Prochlorococcus marinus str. GP2: one gene and its partners. The protein of the gene in region 2 binds, or shares a complex with, the protein of the main gene of each other region. Links are inferred from orthologs where the notes say so. Each region holds a gene or a part of one and is shown on either strand. Other genes may lie near its edges. The genes, in order: EU91_RS06795, EU91_RS06210 and nuoH.

Evidence for each region.
Region 1: the proteins of EU91_RS06210 (region 2) and EU91_RS06795 are in contact, whole or in part, in a cryo-EM structure (PDB 6ZJN), measured with the Thermus thermophilus proteins. The link is inferred for Prochlorococcus marinus str. GP2 from one-to-one orthologs. Residues at the interface, in WP_096411116.1 of Thermus thermophilus: Glu45, Ser46, Asn48, Pro50, Ala51, Gly52, Glu53; in WP_223903221.1 of Thermus thermophilus: Met26, Thr27, Asn29, Gly31, Pro32, His34.
Region 3: the proteins of EU91_RS06210 (region 2) and nuoH are in contact, whole or in part, in a cryo-EM structure (PDB 6KHJ), measured with the Thermosynechococcus vestitus proteins. The link is inferred for Prochlorococcus marinus str. GP2 from one-to-one orthologs. Residues at the interface, in WP_126986108.1 of Thermosynechococcus vestitus: Gly6, Tyr7, Glu8, Tyr9, Phe10, Gly12, Phe13, Leu14, Ile16, Cys17, Ser18, Pro21, Ala24, Leu25, Ala27, Ser28, Leu31, Arg32, Pro33, Ser35, Arg40, Leu41, Thr42, Thr43, Tyr44, Glu45, Ile51, Gly53, Ala54, Trp55; in WP_126985484.1 of Thermosynechococcus vestitus: Gln8, Lys26, Trp29, Leu30, Pro33, Met34, Met37, Leu38, Leu83, Ile84, Phe85, Lys86, Glu87, Asp88, Val89, Leu90, Pro91, Ala92, Thr100, Ala104, Val107, Ile108, Phe111, Leu112, Tyr114, Ile115, Ile125, Ser126, Leu128, Phe133.

What each region holds. Positions count from the first base shown.
Region 1 is NZ_JNAH01000003.1:152,398-157,431, reverse strand. What follows is about bases 2,182-5,034. They hold EU91_RS06795 (NAD(P)H-quinone oxidoreductase subunit H), read right to left. Parts: upstream 4,276-5,034; coding sequence 3,088-4,275; downstream 2,182-3,087. Other genes in these bases: rsmH (16S rRNA (cytosine(1402)-N(4))-methyltransferase RsmH), read left to right, coding at 4,314-5,034; EU91_RS06790 (acyl-CoA thioesterase), read right to left, coding at 2,626-3,078; EU91_RS06785 (AMP-binding protein), read left to right, coding at 2,182-2,622. Also shown: menA (2-carboxy-1,4-naphthoquinone phytyltransferase), read left to right, coding at 1-461; EU91_RS06780 (o-succinylbenzoate synthase), read left to right, coding at 458-1,423; more of EU91_RS06785, read left to right, coding at 1,420-2,181.
Region 2 is NZ_JNAH01000003.1:265,754-270,777, forward strand. What follows is about bases 1,130-3,972. They hold EU91_RS06210 (NAD(P)H-quinone oxidoreductase subunit 3), read right to left. Parts: upstream 2,811-3,972; coding sequence 2,448-2,810; downstream 1,130-2,447. Other genes in these bases: EU91_RS06225 (gluconeogenesis factor YvcK family protein), read left to right, coding at 1,130-1,182; EU91_RS06220 (NAD(P)H-quinone oxidoreductase subunit J), read right to left, coding at 1,179-1,709; EU91_RS06215 (NADH dehydrogenase subunit K), read right to left, coding at 1,709-2,443; EU91_RS06205 (rubredoxin), read left to right, coding at 2,887-3,315; EU91_RS06200 (photosynthesis system II assembly factor Ycf48), read left to right, coding at 3,325-3,972. In the rest of the region: more of EU91_RS06225, read left to right, coding at 1-1,129; more of EU91_RS06200, read left to right, coding at 3,973-4,341; psbE (cytochrome b559 subunit alpha), read left to right, coding at 4,478-4,726; psbF (cytochrome b559 subunit beta), read left to right, coding at 4,729-4,875; EU91_RS08990 (photosystem II reaction center protein L), read left to right, coding at 4,887-5,006; EU91_RS06185 (photosystem II reaction center protein J), read left to right, coding at 5,016-5,024. UniProt on the Escherichia coli protein: NDH-1 shuttles electrons from NADH, via FMN and iron-sulfur (Fe-S) centers, to quinones in the respiratory chain. The immediate electron acceptor for the enzyme in this species is believed to be ubiquinone.
Region 3 is NZ_JNAH01000003.1:141,063-146,103, forward strand. The notes cover bases 297-3,156. They hold nuoH (NADH-quinone oxidoreductase subunit NuoH), read right to left. Parts: upstream 2,356-3,156; coding sequence 1,237-2,355; downstream 297-1,236. Other genes in these bases: EU91_RS06865 (NADH-quinone oxidoreductase subunit J), read right to left, coding at 297-528; ndhI (NAD(P)H-quinone oxidoreductase subunit I), read right to left, coding at 542-1,168; EU91_RS06850 (citrate synthase), read right to left, coding at 2,431-3,156. In the rest of the region: more of EU91_RS06865, read right to left, coding at 1-296; more of EU91_RS06850, read right to left, coding at 3,157-3,576; EU91_RS06845 (hypothetical protein), read right to left, coding at 3,703-5,041. UniProt on the Escherichia coli protein: NDH-1 shuttles electrons from NADH, via FMN and iron-sulfur (Fe-S) centers, to quinones in the respiratory chain. The immediate electron acceptor for the enzyme in this species is believed to be ubiquinone.

The DNA of each region.
Region 1 (5,034 bases), 110 kb from region 2 along the record:
TTGCCTACTCTGCAGTCTTAATTGCGTTAAATCCTTCTAATATTTACTTCGAAGTTATTCCCTGGAAAGTTTCTTTATTGCTTGGTTCAGGACCTTCGTTAGCAACAACTCTTGTATTATTTTGTTCACATTTTCATCAAATTTCTGAAGATAAAAAGCATGGGAAAAATTCACCTTTGGTTCGACTAGGAGCAAAAAAAGGTTCTCAATTTGTGCCTTGGATAATTTTTACAATATATATTTTTCAACTTTTAACTATAGTTACTGGATTTATTCCAGTGTTTTGTATCCTTTATTTGATTAGTTCTCCTCAAGCAATAAGACTTATAAATTTATTAAAATATTCTTATAACAAACCTTCTGCAATAAAAAATTCTAAATTCATCGCAATAAAATTTCAAACTCTTAATGGAGTTGGCTTAATTACAGGATTAATATTTAATTACTTGGTTAATAAATGAACTTAATTTTTAAAAAAAAATCTTATAGATTTAAGTTATCCACAAAAGTAGAAAATTCTAAAACCACTTATGTTACAAAACTGGGTTGGATAATTAAATTAACAAGTAATGAAAAAAAAATTGGATTTGGAGAAGTTTCACCACTTCTAGAAGAAGACTTAAAAAAATGTGCAAAACAACTAAATATGATCCCTGAGTATGTAGAACTATTTAATTTATCTGAGCACATAAATATTTTTCACCCATGCATTCAATCTGCAATAAATTCTGCATTAGCTGAGATAAATGGAAAAATAATTTTTAAAGAAAACTACGCCTTTGATGAAATTGATAAAACAGCCATACTGTTGAATTCTGAAAATGTAATTTCAGAGCTAAATGAAATTAAAAAAAGACAATCTAATATCGGAAAATCATTAACCATAAAATGGAAAGTAGCATTAAAAGAAAACCATGAGGAAGAAAAAAATTTAGAAGAAATTTTAAGCCGAATAGGAAATAATATTAAGTTAAGAATAGATGCTAATGGTTCTTGGGGTAGAAAGATAGCTAAAAGATGGGTTGATATTTTGAAAGATAACAAAAATATAGATTGGTTAGAGCAACCTCTCTGTGTTGATGATATTGAAGGAATGAAAGAACTCAACAAAAAAATCCCTATAGCCTTAGACGAATCACTTTTAAAATTTCCAACTTTGATTGATGAGTGGAAGGGTTGGCAAATTCGAAGGCCTTCTCAAGAAAATAATCCAGTTAAACTATTAAGAGAATTAGAAAATAAAAAAGCTTTAATATCTATAAGTACTTCATTTGAAACTGGAATAGGGAAGAGATGGCTTTATCATTTATCGTCTCTACAATTACAAGGACCAACTCCAAAAGTTCCTGGTTTAGCAATGAATAAATTCCCTAATTCGTTTCTATTTTTAAATGAAGCAAAAAAGATATGGGATCAACTATGAAAAATAAAATTCATACTATTGAAGTTGAAAATAATGAAACTCAATCTGTAGAGAAAATTGTTGAAAAAATTAGAGAGAATAAAATTATTTATGTAAAAAACAAATTTTATGAAGATGAAGATGTATTAGATTCAATTACTGAAAATGGGCCAGCAATTATCTTAAACAGTAGTGGTAGTTCTGGAAATCCAAGAAAATGTTTTCACCATCTAGATAATCTTAAATTATCTGCCTTTACATCAGGACAATGGCTAATAGAACAAGGATTTGAATTGCAAAACTGCTTAATTTTAAATACTTTACCCCTGAACCATATAAGTGGCTTAATGCCAATTTTTAGAAGTCAAACTTGGGGATGTGATTGTATTAATATTTCTCCAAATTTAATAAAAAAAACTCGAGAACTTTTAATTTTTACAAAAAAATCTAAAAAAAATAAAAAACATCTGATTACATCATTAGTACCGACCCAATTACAAAGACTTTTAGCTCAAAAAGATGGTATTAGTTGGCTTAAAATTTTTGATCTAATTTGGGTAGGTGGAGCTTCTATTTCAGGCGAAACTGCAGAACAATGTATAGAAGAAAAAATAAAATTAGCACCTTGTTACGGATCAACTGAAACAGCAGCAATGGTTACGAGTTTAAAACCAAAAGAATTCTTAATGGGTTTTAAAAATGTTGGAGAAATACTACCTGATACGCAAATAAGAATTAACACACAAGGGTTAATCGAGATTAAATCAGCCAGAATTGGAAACGAAATAATAGACTCTTCAAAAACTAAAAATTTCAAAAATAAAAATGGGTGGTGGCAAACCGGTGATTTAGGTGAAATTAATCAAATCAATAATTCTTTATATTTAAACTTTCTTGGAAGAAGTGATAAAGCTTTTAATTCAGGAGGAGAAATCGTTTTTCCAAAAGTAATTGAAACTCGATTAAATGATTTCATTATCAAAGAAAATATCCCAATTAATAAATTCAATATTTCAAAAGTATCAGACAAATTATGGGGAAATAAAATTAAAATAATTGTTGAATTTAGAGAACTTACAAACCATAAAAAGATTGAAAATTCTTTAAATTTATTAAAAAATTTTTCTCAAAATTGGCCTAAACATGAAAAACCTGAAAAGTGGATTGTTAAAAATAAAAATGCCAGTAAAGAAAAAATAAACTATAAATTTAAAAAATAATAATTAGCACTCTTTTAAATTTGCACTTACATTTGAAGCCTCTATCCATCTTACTAACTGATCGGGAAGTTCTATTTTATTTCTTGAATCAATATCTAAAGAACAATGTATTATTTTTCCTTCTGCTACTTTATTTTCATTTTTTATAAAAAAGCTATTTACTTGGAACAAATGTGTATTAATTTTATGAGGGGAAATTTTTATTTTTAAGAAATCTCCAATTTTTATAGGCGCAAGAAAGTTAGCTTCGCAATTTACTATGGGAAAAATAATTTGAGATTTACGTATAGAAAAATCCGGAAAAATATCTTGATAAGGAATCCCATAAATTTCAATACTCTCTTCCCAGGCTTCGTGAGACCATTTTAATAAGTTATGAAAATGAATTACACCTGCAGAATCACAATCACCAAATCTTACTTTCTTCTGCAATATTAACCAATCAGCGGGTTTCATTTAAAGAACTTATCTATCAACAGATCCCATAATGACATCTATTGAGCCAAGGATTGCCATAATATCGGCGATTTTGGCACCTTTTAGTATATGTGGCAATATTTGTAGATTATTTAAATCAGCCGCTCTAATTTTAAATCTCCATGGGGTAACTTCATTATTTCCTTGAATAAATACACCTATTTCTCCTTTACCTGACTCTAATCTTGTATACAATTCTCCATTAGGTATTTTAAAAGTTGGAGCAACCTTCTTAGCTACATATTGATAGTCAATACCAAATATTTCACTCTTCTTATCCTCAGTAGCCATTCTTTTAGCTTCCAAATTTTCTGTTGGACCACCTGGAATCATTTTGCAAGCTTGACGAATAATACTAAGTGATTGTCTCATCTCTTCAACTCTGACTCGATATCTCGCATAACAATCTCCTTCTTTTTCTGAAGCAATCTGCCAATCAAAATCGTCATAACATTCATAACTATCAACTTTCCTTAAATCCCAAGAAACTCCAGAAGCTCTTAGCATTGGGCCAGACAAAGACCAATTAATTGCCTGATCTCTTTGGATTGTTCCAAGACCTTCAATTCTTTTTCTAAAAATAGGATTATTTGTAATTAATTTTTCGTATTCATCTATCTTTGGACCGAACCAATCGCAAAAGTCTATACATTTTTCTAACCATCCGTATGGAAGATCACATGCGACACCACCTATCCTAAAGAAATTATTATTTATTAGTCTTTGTCCTGTAGCAGCTTCCCAAAGATCATAAATCATTTCTCTTTCTCTAAAAATATAGAAAAATGGAGTTTGAGCTCCAACATCTGCCAAAAAGGGGCCAAGCCATAAAAGATGATTAGCAATACGATTAAGTTCCAGCATTAAAACTCTGATGTAACTAGCTCTTCTAGGAACTGGAATATTAGCTAATCTTTCAGGAGCATTTACTACAATAGCTTCATAAAACATTCCTGCTGCATAATCCATTCTGCTTACATAAGGGACATACATTACATTTGTCCTATTTTCAGCTATCTTTTCCATTCCTCTATGTAAATATCCAATTACAGGCTCACAATCAATGACATTCTCACCATCAAGCGTTACAACTAACCTTAAAACCCCATGCATTGAGGGGTGGTGAGGGCCAAAATTGACCACCATTGGTTCTGTTCTAGTCTCTAGCTGAGCCATTCAAAATTTAACTTCTAAACAAATCTTAGTCGAAAGTTATGCAAACTGACCTATCTGATTCATCTTTTTTCAATCATAAATCAGTTATGACAGATGAGATTATGGCCTCATTAGAGCATTTCCCATTAATACATAACAACCAACTCAAGGGAATAGACGCAACTTTAGGCGGAGGAGGGCACTCTTATCATTTATTGAAAAAATATTCGGATTTAAATATAATTGGAATTGATCAAGATCCATTCGCGAGAATATCAGCATCCAAAAAACTTGATGAATTTAAAAATAGAATTGATATAAAGGCTTCTAATTTTGCTGATTTTATACCAAAAGAAAAAGTTTCTTTTGTAATTGCAGATCTTGGCATAAATAGTAACCAAATTGATGACCCTAAAAGAGGATTTAGTTTCCAAAAAGACGGTCCACTTGATATGCGCATGAATCCTCTTCTTGAGGATGATGCAGAGAAATTAATTGAGGCTTTAAATGAAAAGGATCTAGCTAACTTAATTTATAAATATGGAGATGAGAGATTATCAAGAAAGATTGCTAGGAAAATAAAAATGGATTTGAAGGAAAATGGGAAATATTCTGGGACCAAAGAGTTAGCTTATTCTATTGCAGGCTGCTTCCCACCAAAACAAAGATATAAAAAAATTCACCCCGCAACAAAAACATTTCAAGCACTAAGAATTGCTGTTAATAAAGAGATTGAAGTATTAGAAAGATTTTTAGAAGTTGTTCCTGAATGGCTTTTAC
Region 2 (5,024 bases):
CTTATTGAAATCTTTTTTTCTGTAATCACCGGTTTAACTAATATTTTTCCTGTTTCATTCATAGGACCATTAATTTTTGTTATTGGAATATTATTAATAGGGATTGGACAAAATAGAAGTATTAATTCTATTCAAAAAGCGCTTGTTCCAGAAAAAGATACATTTTTAGTTGATGCATTAAGAGTTAAAAGTAAATTAAACAGAGGCCCAAATATTGTTGCAATTGGGGGCGGTACAGGCTTATCTACTTTATTGAAAGGCTTAAAAAATTACAGTAGTAATATTACAGCAATCGTAACTGTATCCGATGATGGTGGAAGTAGTGGAATTCTCAGAAAACAATTAGGTGTACAACCTCCAGGAGATATTAGAAATTGTTTGGCAGCCTTATCAAACGAAGAACCTACTTTAACTAGATTATTTCAGTACAGATTTTCAGGGGGAAGTGGGCTGGAAGGTCATAGTTTTGGAAATCTCTTCTTGTCTGCTTTAACAACAATTACAGGCAGTTTAGAAAAAGCAGTTCAAGCCTCTAGTAAGGTTTTGGCGGTCCAAGGTCAAGTTTTACCTGCAACAAATATTGATGTGATGTTATGGGCCGAATTAGAAGATGGTGAAAAAATTTTTGGTGAAACCAAGATCAGTAAATCTAAAAAAATTATTTCGAGGATTGGTTACCTACCAGAAAATCCTTCAGCTCTTCCAAGTGCTATTGAATCTATAAAAGAAGCTGATTTAATTGTTCTTGGCCCAGGTAGTCTATACACTTCTTTATTGCCTAATCTTTTAGTACCAGAGATAGTAGATGCCTTGTTGCAGAGTAATGCTCCTAAAATTTACATAAGTAATTTGATGACTCAACCTGGAGAAACAGATGGACTTGATGTCTATCAACATATCAAAGCGATAGAAAAACAATTATCAAATTTTGGAGTTAATACTCGAATTTTTAACTCAATCTTATCTCAGATTGCATTTGAAAAGTCTCCATTAGTAGACTATTACGAGAGTAGAGGGGCAGAGCCTGTCCAATGTAATAAAGAAAAATTATTATCGGAAGGTTACTATGTTTTGCAAGCACCATTGTATTCAAAAAGAATAACTCCAACTCTTAGACATGACCCAAGGAGACTAGCAAGAGCAGTTATGTTTATTTACCGCAAATTAAAAAAATTAAACTAATAAGCATCTTGAAGTTCATAGAAATCTGGCTGAATATAATCTTTTCTTAATGGCCATCCTCTCCAATCTTCAGGCATTAATAGTCTTTTGGGATTGGGATGATCAATAAAATTTATTCCATACATATCAAAAGTTTCTCTTTCTTGCCAATCACTTCCTTTGAAAATTTTATACAAACTAGGTATTGATAAATCAGAATCTCTTTTTAAGAAAACTTTTAATCTGACTTCTTTAATTTTTTCGATTTTTTGTAAATCATCGACAGTTATAAAATGGTAAAAACTTACAAGATTTTTGCCTGGTCCCTCGTCATATCCTCCTTGACATTGGAGATAGTTGAAACCGTAATTTCTCAAGGCTGATACTGCTTCATATAATTTTTTAGGTTCAACAGAAATGTTTTCAATTCCTATGTGATCATCAGGTAAAGATTGATTTGGAATTCCATCTTTAGACAAAGACTGGCTTATAAACCCTTCTTTTTCTATTGCACTATCTGAGGGTGTGGCTATACCGTCTTTTTCCATTAATCTTCTTCAGAATAAATAACTTCATTTTTTTTGGTATTTTGAGGTAATTCAGTTATTTTTTCTTTCTTGGAGGGGGATATTACGTTAGCTGAAGTTTTGTTTAGATATTCACCTGTATTTTCTGAGAAAACAAGATTCATTTCATGATCATATGTTATGTATCTATGAGTTTGCTCTGTTTTTGTGCGCTCTAAAATTGATTCATTCCCAACTTTTTTTCTCAATTTAATTACAGCATCAAAAATTGCTTCTGGTCTTGGTGGACATCCTGGAAGGTATAAATCAACTGGAATCAATTTATCAACTCCTCTTACAGCAGTAGTAGAATCTGCACTGAACATTCCCCCTGTGATTGTACAGGCACCCATGGCAATCACATATTTTGGTTCAGGCATTTGTTCATAAAGTCTTACTAGGGCTGGAGCCATTTTCATTGTTACTGTTCCTGCAACTATTAGTAAATCGGCTTGCCTTGGCGAGCTCCTTGGTACTAATCCGAATCTATCAAAATCAAATCTAGATCCGATTAAGGCAGCAAATTCTATAAAACAACAAGCTGTTCCATATAAGAGGGGCCATAGGCTGCTTAATCTAGCCCAATTATGAAGATCGTCTAAGCTTGTCAATATAATATTTTCGCTTAAATCTGTAGTAACTTGGGGTGCACCAAGAGGATTGCAAGTTCCTTCTCGGATTTCTCTTATTGCTTTTGGCGATAATTGTGGATTCAATTTTTTAACTCCATTCTAAAGCACCTTTTCTCCATGCGTATGCCAGAGCAATAACAAGAATTGCAATGAAAATTAAAGCCTCAATAAAAGCTAATAAGCCTAATCTATTGAAGGCAACAGCCCAAGGATAAAGGAATACTGTCTCAACATCAAATATAACGAAAACCAAGGCAAACATGTAATAGCGAATATTAAATTGAATCCATGCTCCTCCTATAGGCTCCATTCCAGATTCATATGTGAGTTTTCTTTCCCCACTTCTGCCTTTTGGGGCAACGATAAGATTAGTAACTAGAGCCAAGACTGGTACAGCTGCGGCAATCAGGAGGAAACCTAAAAAATATTCATAACCAGTTAGTAAAAACATCTTAAAAATTAATTTTGAATAAAAGTCGCTTAATTAAGCAAAATCTTTTAAAGTTCTTAAAGAACAATAATAAACCGTGAGTGAAAACATTCAACCAGCCTCTGAGGAAAACAAAATAGTTGAGGACTTTGAGAAAGAAAAACTTTCTGAAAACTCCTCAAGAATAAATGTTGAACAATCTTTTCCTAATCTAGAACATAATAGATTTGAATGTAGAAGCTGTGGATACATTTATGATCCGTCTGAAGGAAATAAGAAACTAAACATAGCTAAAAATACGCCTTTTTCAGAGTTGGATGGGAATACTTTTGCCTGCCCTGTTTGTCGAGCCGGTAAAAATTTTTATAAGGATATAGGTCCTAAATCTAAACCTAGTGGTTTTGAAGAGAATTTAGTTTATGGATTTGGATTTAATAGTTTACCTCCAGGACAAAAAAATATATTGATTTTTGGAGGGTTGGCGTTTGCTGCTGCTATGTTCCTTTCTTTGTACTCTTTGCATTAATATAATTAAATGAAAAATTTTTTAACCAGTATTCCTAATCTTCTTTTATCTGTAGTTCTCTGTTTTGTTTTAAGCAGTTGTTCATCTACAGGTGTCAAGATGAGTGAAAGCAGCCCTTGGAAAACAATTCAGTTTGAGGATCAGGCTAATGCTTTAGATGTTGATTTTATAGATGATAATCATGGTTTTTTAGTTGGTTCTAATAGACTTATTAAGGAATCTAATGATGGAGGAGAAACTTGGGAAAAAAGAAATTTAGATTTACCAAGTGAAGAGAACTTTCGTCTTCTAGATATAGATTTTAAAGGGGAAGAGGGATGGTTAATAGGTCAACCCTCATTAGTTATGCATACACTTGACGCAGGAAAGAATTGGACACGTTTATCTTTAGGTAACAAATTACCAGGCCAACCATTCCTAATAACAACTGTTGATGCTGGTGTTGCAGAATTGGCTACCACTGCAGGTGCTATTTATGAAACATCAGATAGTGGTGAATCATGGAATGCAAAAGTTGTAGATGCATCTGGTTCTGGAGGTGTAAGAGATTTAAGAAGAACTAATAAAGGAGATTATGTCAGTGTAAGTAGTCTAGGTAATTTCTTTTCTACTTTGGAAAATGATAGCGATGCATGGATAGCTCATCAAAGAGCCAGTAGTAAAAGAGTTCAAAGTATAGGTTTTAATCCAGAAGGAAGTTTATGGATGCTTTCTAGAGGAGCAGAAATTAGATTTAATGAAGATACAAATGATCTAGAAAATTGGTCAAAGCCAATTATACCAATTCTTAATGGATACAATTATCTAGACATGGGATGGGATCCAAATGGTGATATATGGGCTGGCGGGGGTAATGGGACTTTAATAGTAAGTAAAGATCAAGGTAAAACTTGGAATAAAGATCCTATTGCTTCTGAATTACCAACAAACTTTATTAAAATAGTTTTTATTGATAAGGAGGCTTTGGACAATCAAAAAGGATTTGTTCTTGGCGAGCGAGGTTATATCCTTAAATGGAGTAGCTAATTTCAAATAACTCGAGTTAATAGTAAAAAAAAAATTAATTTTTGAAAGATTTAGCAACTGTCTGTAACCAACCTGTTAATTTCTTCGCGAACTTATGATTTTACACTGTAAGATCATAGGGTAAACATTTGTGATTATGGCCGCAGGTTCAACGGGTGAACGCCCATTCTTTGAAATAATCACCAGTATTAGATACTGGATTATTCACGCAGTAACATTACCAGCTATCTTTATAGCAGGCTTCTTATTTGTATATACAGGCTTAGCCTACGATGCTTTCGGAACTCCTCGTCCAGATAGTTATTTCCAATCATCTGAATCTAAAGCACCTGTCGTAACACAAAGATATGAAGCTAAATCTCAACTAGATTTAAGAACAAAATAACAATGACTAATTCTCAAGCTCCAATGCAGGCTGCGGAAGTCCGCGTTTATCCTATTTTTACTGTTCGTTGGCTAGCAGTTCACGCTCTAGCTATCCCATCAGTCTTCTTTCTAGGTTCTATTGCTGCTATGCAATTCGTAGCCCGATAAATTTAACTATCATGCAAGTAAACGAAAATCCTAACAAAGTTCCAGTTGAACTTAATCGTACAAGCCTTTATTTAGGCTTACTATCAGTCTTTGTATTGGGAATTTTATTTTCCAGTTACTTTTTCAATTAAATTAAAACTATGAGTAAA
Region 3 (5,041 bases), 130 kb from region 2 along the record:
AATATCTTTGGTCATTACATCTCTTCTAGCTAAAATAATAGCCCCAATCATTGCCATTAAAAGCAAAACTGAAGCTACTTCAAATGGGAGTAAATAATCACTGAATAGATGTTCACCAATTCTGATAGTTGATTCTTCTCTAATAGAGTTTTGAGGACTTGAGAGGCTCCATATATTAGTCAAGTCAACTCTTATTAAGAGACTTAGTAGGGTTAAACATATCGATGTTGATATTATTCTTCTCGATTTAATGTCATTGATAGGCTTTAAATCTTCTTTTTTATTGACGAGCATAATAGCAAAAATAATTAATACATTCACTGCACCCACATACACTAAAACTTGTGCCGCAGCAACAAAACTTGCATTTAAAAGAAGATATAATCCTGCCACACTCATAAAAACTCCCCCCAGAAGAAAAGCTGAATAAACAATACTTTCTAGCAATACAACCCCAAGGGCTCCAATAATGACAACTAAAGATAGAACTATAAAAGAAATAAATTGTGTTGTTATTGCGATGGACATAAATTAATAGAAATTAATTAGTTGGACTAGAAACTTTATCTTTATTTTCATTTGATTCAGGCTTCATCCAATCATAGACTTCTTCAGGTAATTTACCAACTCTAGTATCTGAAGCTGGGATTTCATGAGGGTCCATAACACCTTTAGGAAGATAGGCAAGTTCTCTTAGAGGTTTAACTGAGGGATCTGTTGTGACGTTTGTAGGTAGTCTACCAAGTGCTACATTATCGAAATTTAGATTGTGTCTGTCAAAAGTAGCTAATTCATATTCTTCGGTCATTGATAGACAATTAGTTGGACAATATTCAACACAATTTCCACAAAATATACAAACTCCGAAATCTATTGAATAATTTCGAAGTTCCTTTTTTTTGGTTTCTTTATTCATTACCCAATCAACTACTGGGAGATTAATGGGACATACTCTCACACAAACTTCGCAGGCAATACATTTATCGAATTCATAATGTATTCTTCCTCTATATCTTTCAGAGGGTATTAATTTTTCATATGGATATTGGACAGTAACAGGTCTTCTTCGAAGATGGTCAAAAGTTACTGTTATACCATTGTATAAGTATTTCCCAGCATTAAATGCTTCTTTGATATAGCTATTTATTTGTTGAAGGAAATTTTTCATTTTGAAGAATTTACTTAGTTATTTTATTTTAGTGGATTAATTTTTAATTTAAGTATTTTTACTTAAATTTAACCACCAAAGAATTGCGGAAAAGCAAGTTTTAATCCTGCAGTTATCAAAAGATTAGCAAGAGAAATTGGAAGAAGAAACTTCCATCCAAGATCTAATAGTTGATCTATTCTTACTCTAGGAGTTGTCCAACGCAATAATATTGCAATGAAAACTAAAAGATATGCTTTTAATACAGTCATTACAATTCCTATTGATGCAGTGAAAACTTGTATGAAGGGTGAATTAATTGGCAAATTTAGAAACTTAGCTATTAATTCAACTGGAATAGGAAAACCCCATCCTCCTAAATAAAGTATTGATACCAATAAAGCTGAAAGGATTAAATTAATGTAACTACCAAGGTAGAACAATGCGAATTTCATTCCTGCATATTCAGTTTGATATCCTGCAACTAATTCTTCTTCCGCTTCGGGTAAGTCAAATGGAAGTCTCTCACATTCTGCAAGAGCACAGATCCAAAAGACTATAAAACCTACTGGTTGTCTCCATATATTCCAACTTAGGATTCCAGCCCCACTTTGTTGGTTGACAATGTCAACAGTACTTAGAGAATTAGTCATTAATACGATAGCCAGTACAGATAAAGCCAAAGGGATTTCATAACTTATTGATTGAGCTGCTGCTCTTAAACCTCCTAACAATGAATATTTATTATTGGATGCATACCCGCTCATGAGAAGTCCAATTGGCTGGATACTGCTTAAAGCGATCCATAGGAAAATTCCAATTCCAACGTTACTTATCAAAAGGTTTTGTCCAAAAGGGACAATTAACCATGACAGAATCACAGGGACAAGAACTAAAATAGGTCCTGCAGTGAAGAGAATTCCATCCGCTTTAGCAGGAATAATATCTTCTTTGACAAGTAACTTAAGACCATCTGCAATTGGTTGGAGAACACCAAGCGCTCCTGCATATTCGGGGCCTATTCTTTGTTGAGCAGCAGCAGATATTTTTCTTTCAAGCCAAACTGTTACTAAAACGCCAACAACTGCCGCTACCAAAACCAAAAGCATAGGGAGAGGGAGCCAAATTATGTGAGCGATTTCGCTGGAAAGGCCAAAACCCTTTAAGAATTCATTAAAACTATATTCGAGATCTAATCCGTATTCCAAAATTTTTATGTTATTTACTTAATAGATTAACTCTTCACAAACAATATGTGTGTTTTTTATGAAAAGCTGCAAATATTATTCTCTACTTTCTAGGCTGATCCAATCTCTTGGTGCTGAACCTGTATAGATTTGGGATGGTCTGAAAATTCTATTTGCTCCAAGTTGCTCTCTCCAATGAGCTAACCAACCAGCCACTCTAGATATGGCAAAAATTGGAGTAAATAAATCACGAGGAATACCAAGTTTTCTATAAACAAGACCAGAATAAAAATCCACGTTAGGGAATATACCCTTAGGTCCAAGTCTTGGTATTGCTTCTGCCTCAAGTGATTTAGCAACTTCATACATTTCATCTGCTCCAAATCTAATAAAAAGCTCTTCTGCCAGTTTTTGAAGAATTATTGCTCTTGGATCTTTAACTTTATATTCTCTGTGGCCGAACCCCATTATCTTACTTTTATTTTTAATTGCATTATCTAAAAAAGACCCAGCATTTTCTGGAGTTTTAATCTCTTCTAACATTGCAATTACATCTTCATTTGCTCCTCCATGCAGCGGGCCAGCAAGGGTTCCTACTGCAGAGGCAATGACAGCATATGGGTCTGTAAGAGTACTTGCTGTAACTCTAGCGCTAAATGTACTTGCGTTTAAACTATGTTCGGCATGTAGAATTAAACACCTATCAAAAACTTTTGCAGCTATAGGATCTTGTTCTTTTTCAGTCAGCATGTAAAGAAAATTTGATGAGTAAGTTAAATCATCTCTAGGTTGAATTGGGTCTTGTCCTTTTCTAATTAGTTGAAACGCAGCAATCATTGTGGGTATCTTTGCTATTAGTCTTATAACTGCGTTGTAGATGTAATTAGGATCATCTATTGCTCTACGTGAATAGAAGAGTCCCAAAGAAGCTGCACTAGATTGAAGAGCATCCATAGGATGACCGGTTGCGGGGAAACATTTCATCATATCTCTGACTCTAAAACTTAACCTTCTATGCATCTGAACTTCTTGTTCGAAATCTCTTAGTTGAATAGCTGTGGGCAATTCACCCCAAATCAATAGGTAAGCAGTTTCTAAGAAACTGCTTTTTTGGGATAGTTCCTCAATTGAATAGCCTCTGTACAATAATTTCCCTTTGTTGCCGTCAATATCACAGATTGATGAATTAGTAACTGGAACACCCTCTAATCCTGGTTTTAAAATTAGTTTGTTGCTATCCAATTGCTTAATTCAATTTCAAATACTTATAGATTAAAGATAGTCAAATAATTTTTAATTAACCACAAGATATTAACTTCACAAAAAATTAAAATGATTGTGTTTGAAGCTTGTTTTAATAAATTTAATTTAAAGAATTTTTAATATTGTTTCTTTATAAAGAATTGGATTTTTTTCAGGAATAGATTGACTTATGATTTCTAGCGATTCTTCATTTGATATTTTTAGGATATTTCTAATGAGAAAATTAAGATCCTGGAAATTAGTAAAATATTCAATTTTATTAGAATTACCATTTTTGATATTAACTTTTGAATAAAGAAAAGCAGATTTATCTTTATTACTTTTTAGGTTAAAAAATTTTTTTGATATTTTATCTAGTTTTTTACCATCAATTAAATGATTACTTATGATTTGTAAATCTTCCGATTCTATTGAATAGATATTTTCATAAGTTAATTGTTTTATAACATCGTCTTTTTCTTCAAGAATATCTTTGGAATATATCGAATAAATATCTTTATTTTGTTTCAAAGTATATTTGTTGAAATCCTTTAGTTTTTTCAAAGCACTTAAATCAAATTGATCTTCATTATTTTTTTCAAATGTAATAATCCAATCTTTATTTGCATTGATAATTAAAATGTTTTGATTATCATTTTGATTAAACTCTTCAAAAAAATTGAGTTCAAAATCATTTATTAAAGGTTTTAGATATTTGTCAAAATTTTTTATATCACTAAAAATTGAAATTTCAGGATTATCTTCATTAGTATTCTCTTGATTTTTTAACTGATCGTAAGTAAGAATATCAATATTTTTTTTATTATTTAGTAAATAAGATTTTAAAATTAAATGTTTATTTTTAAAGTCAAATGTTGTAGCTATGATATCCTTATTTTGATTAGTAAAATTTTCTTTATCAAAAAATATACTTCCCAAAAATTTCTTTGTGAACAATACATTTTTTTCGTTTTTTAATCCAAAAAGTTCTCCCTCATATTGAAATTTTTTTTCTTTAAAATTAATGCTGGAGTTAATACTATTTTTGATTAATTTTTTATCTGATGAGGCAATTATATAATTATCCTCGGTTCGGTATATAAAGTTAAGGAAATTTATTTTGTTTTCTCTATTAATTAAAATTATTTCATCATTCTGATCAATTTTATTAGGCAAATTCAATAAATCTTCTATTGTTTTTTCTGGCTTAATTTTAAAAACTATCAAAATATCATCCTTAAGCTTTTTATTATTTTCAAAAGTTGAGATTATAAGTTCGTTATCATAGATATCTTCTATTTTATTGTTTCCTAGATCTATACCTAAGTAATCTAATATAGATTCTTCTATTAAAAAAAAGTTGTCTTGAGTTTTATCTTTTAAATTATTATTGACAATATTAAAACTATCTAAATTTGAAATAAATAATAATTTATTGTTTTCAGGTATATATTTTAAGATATTT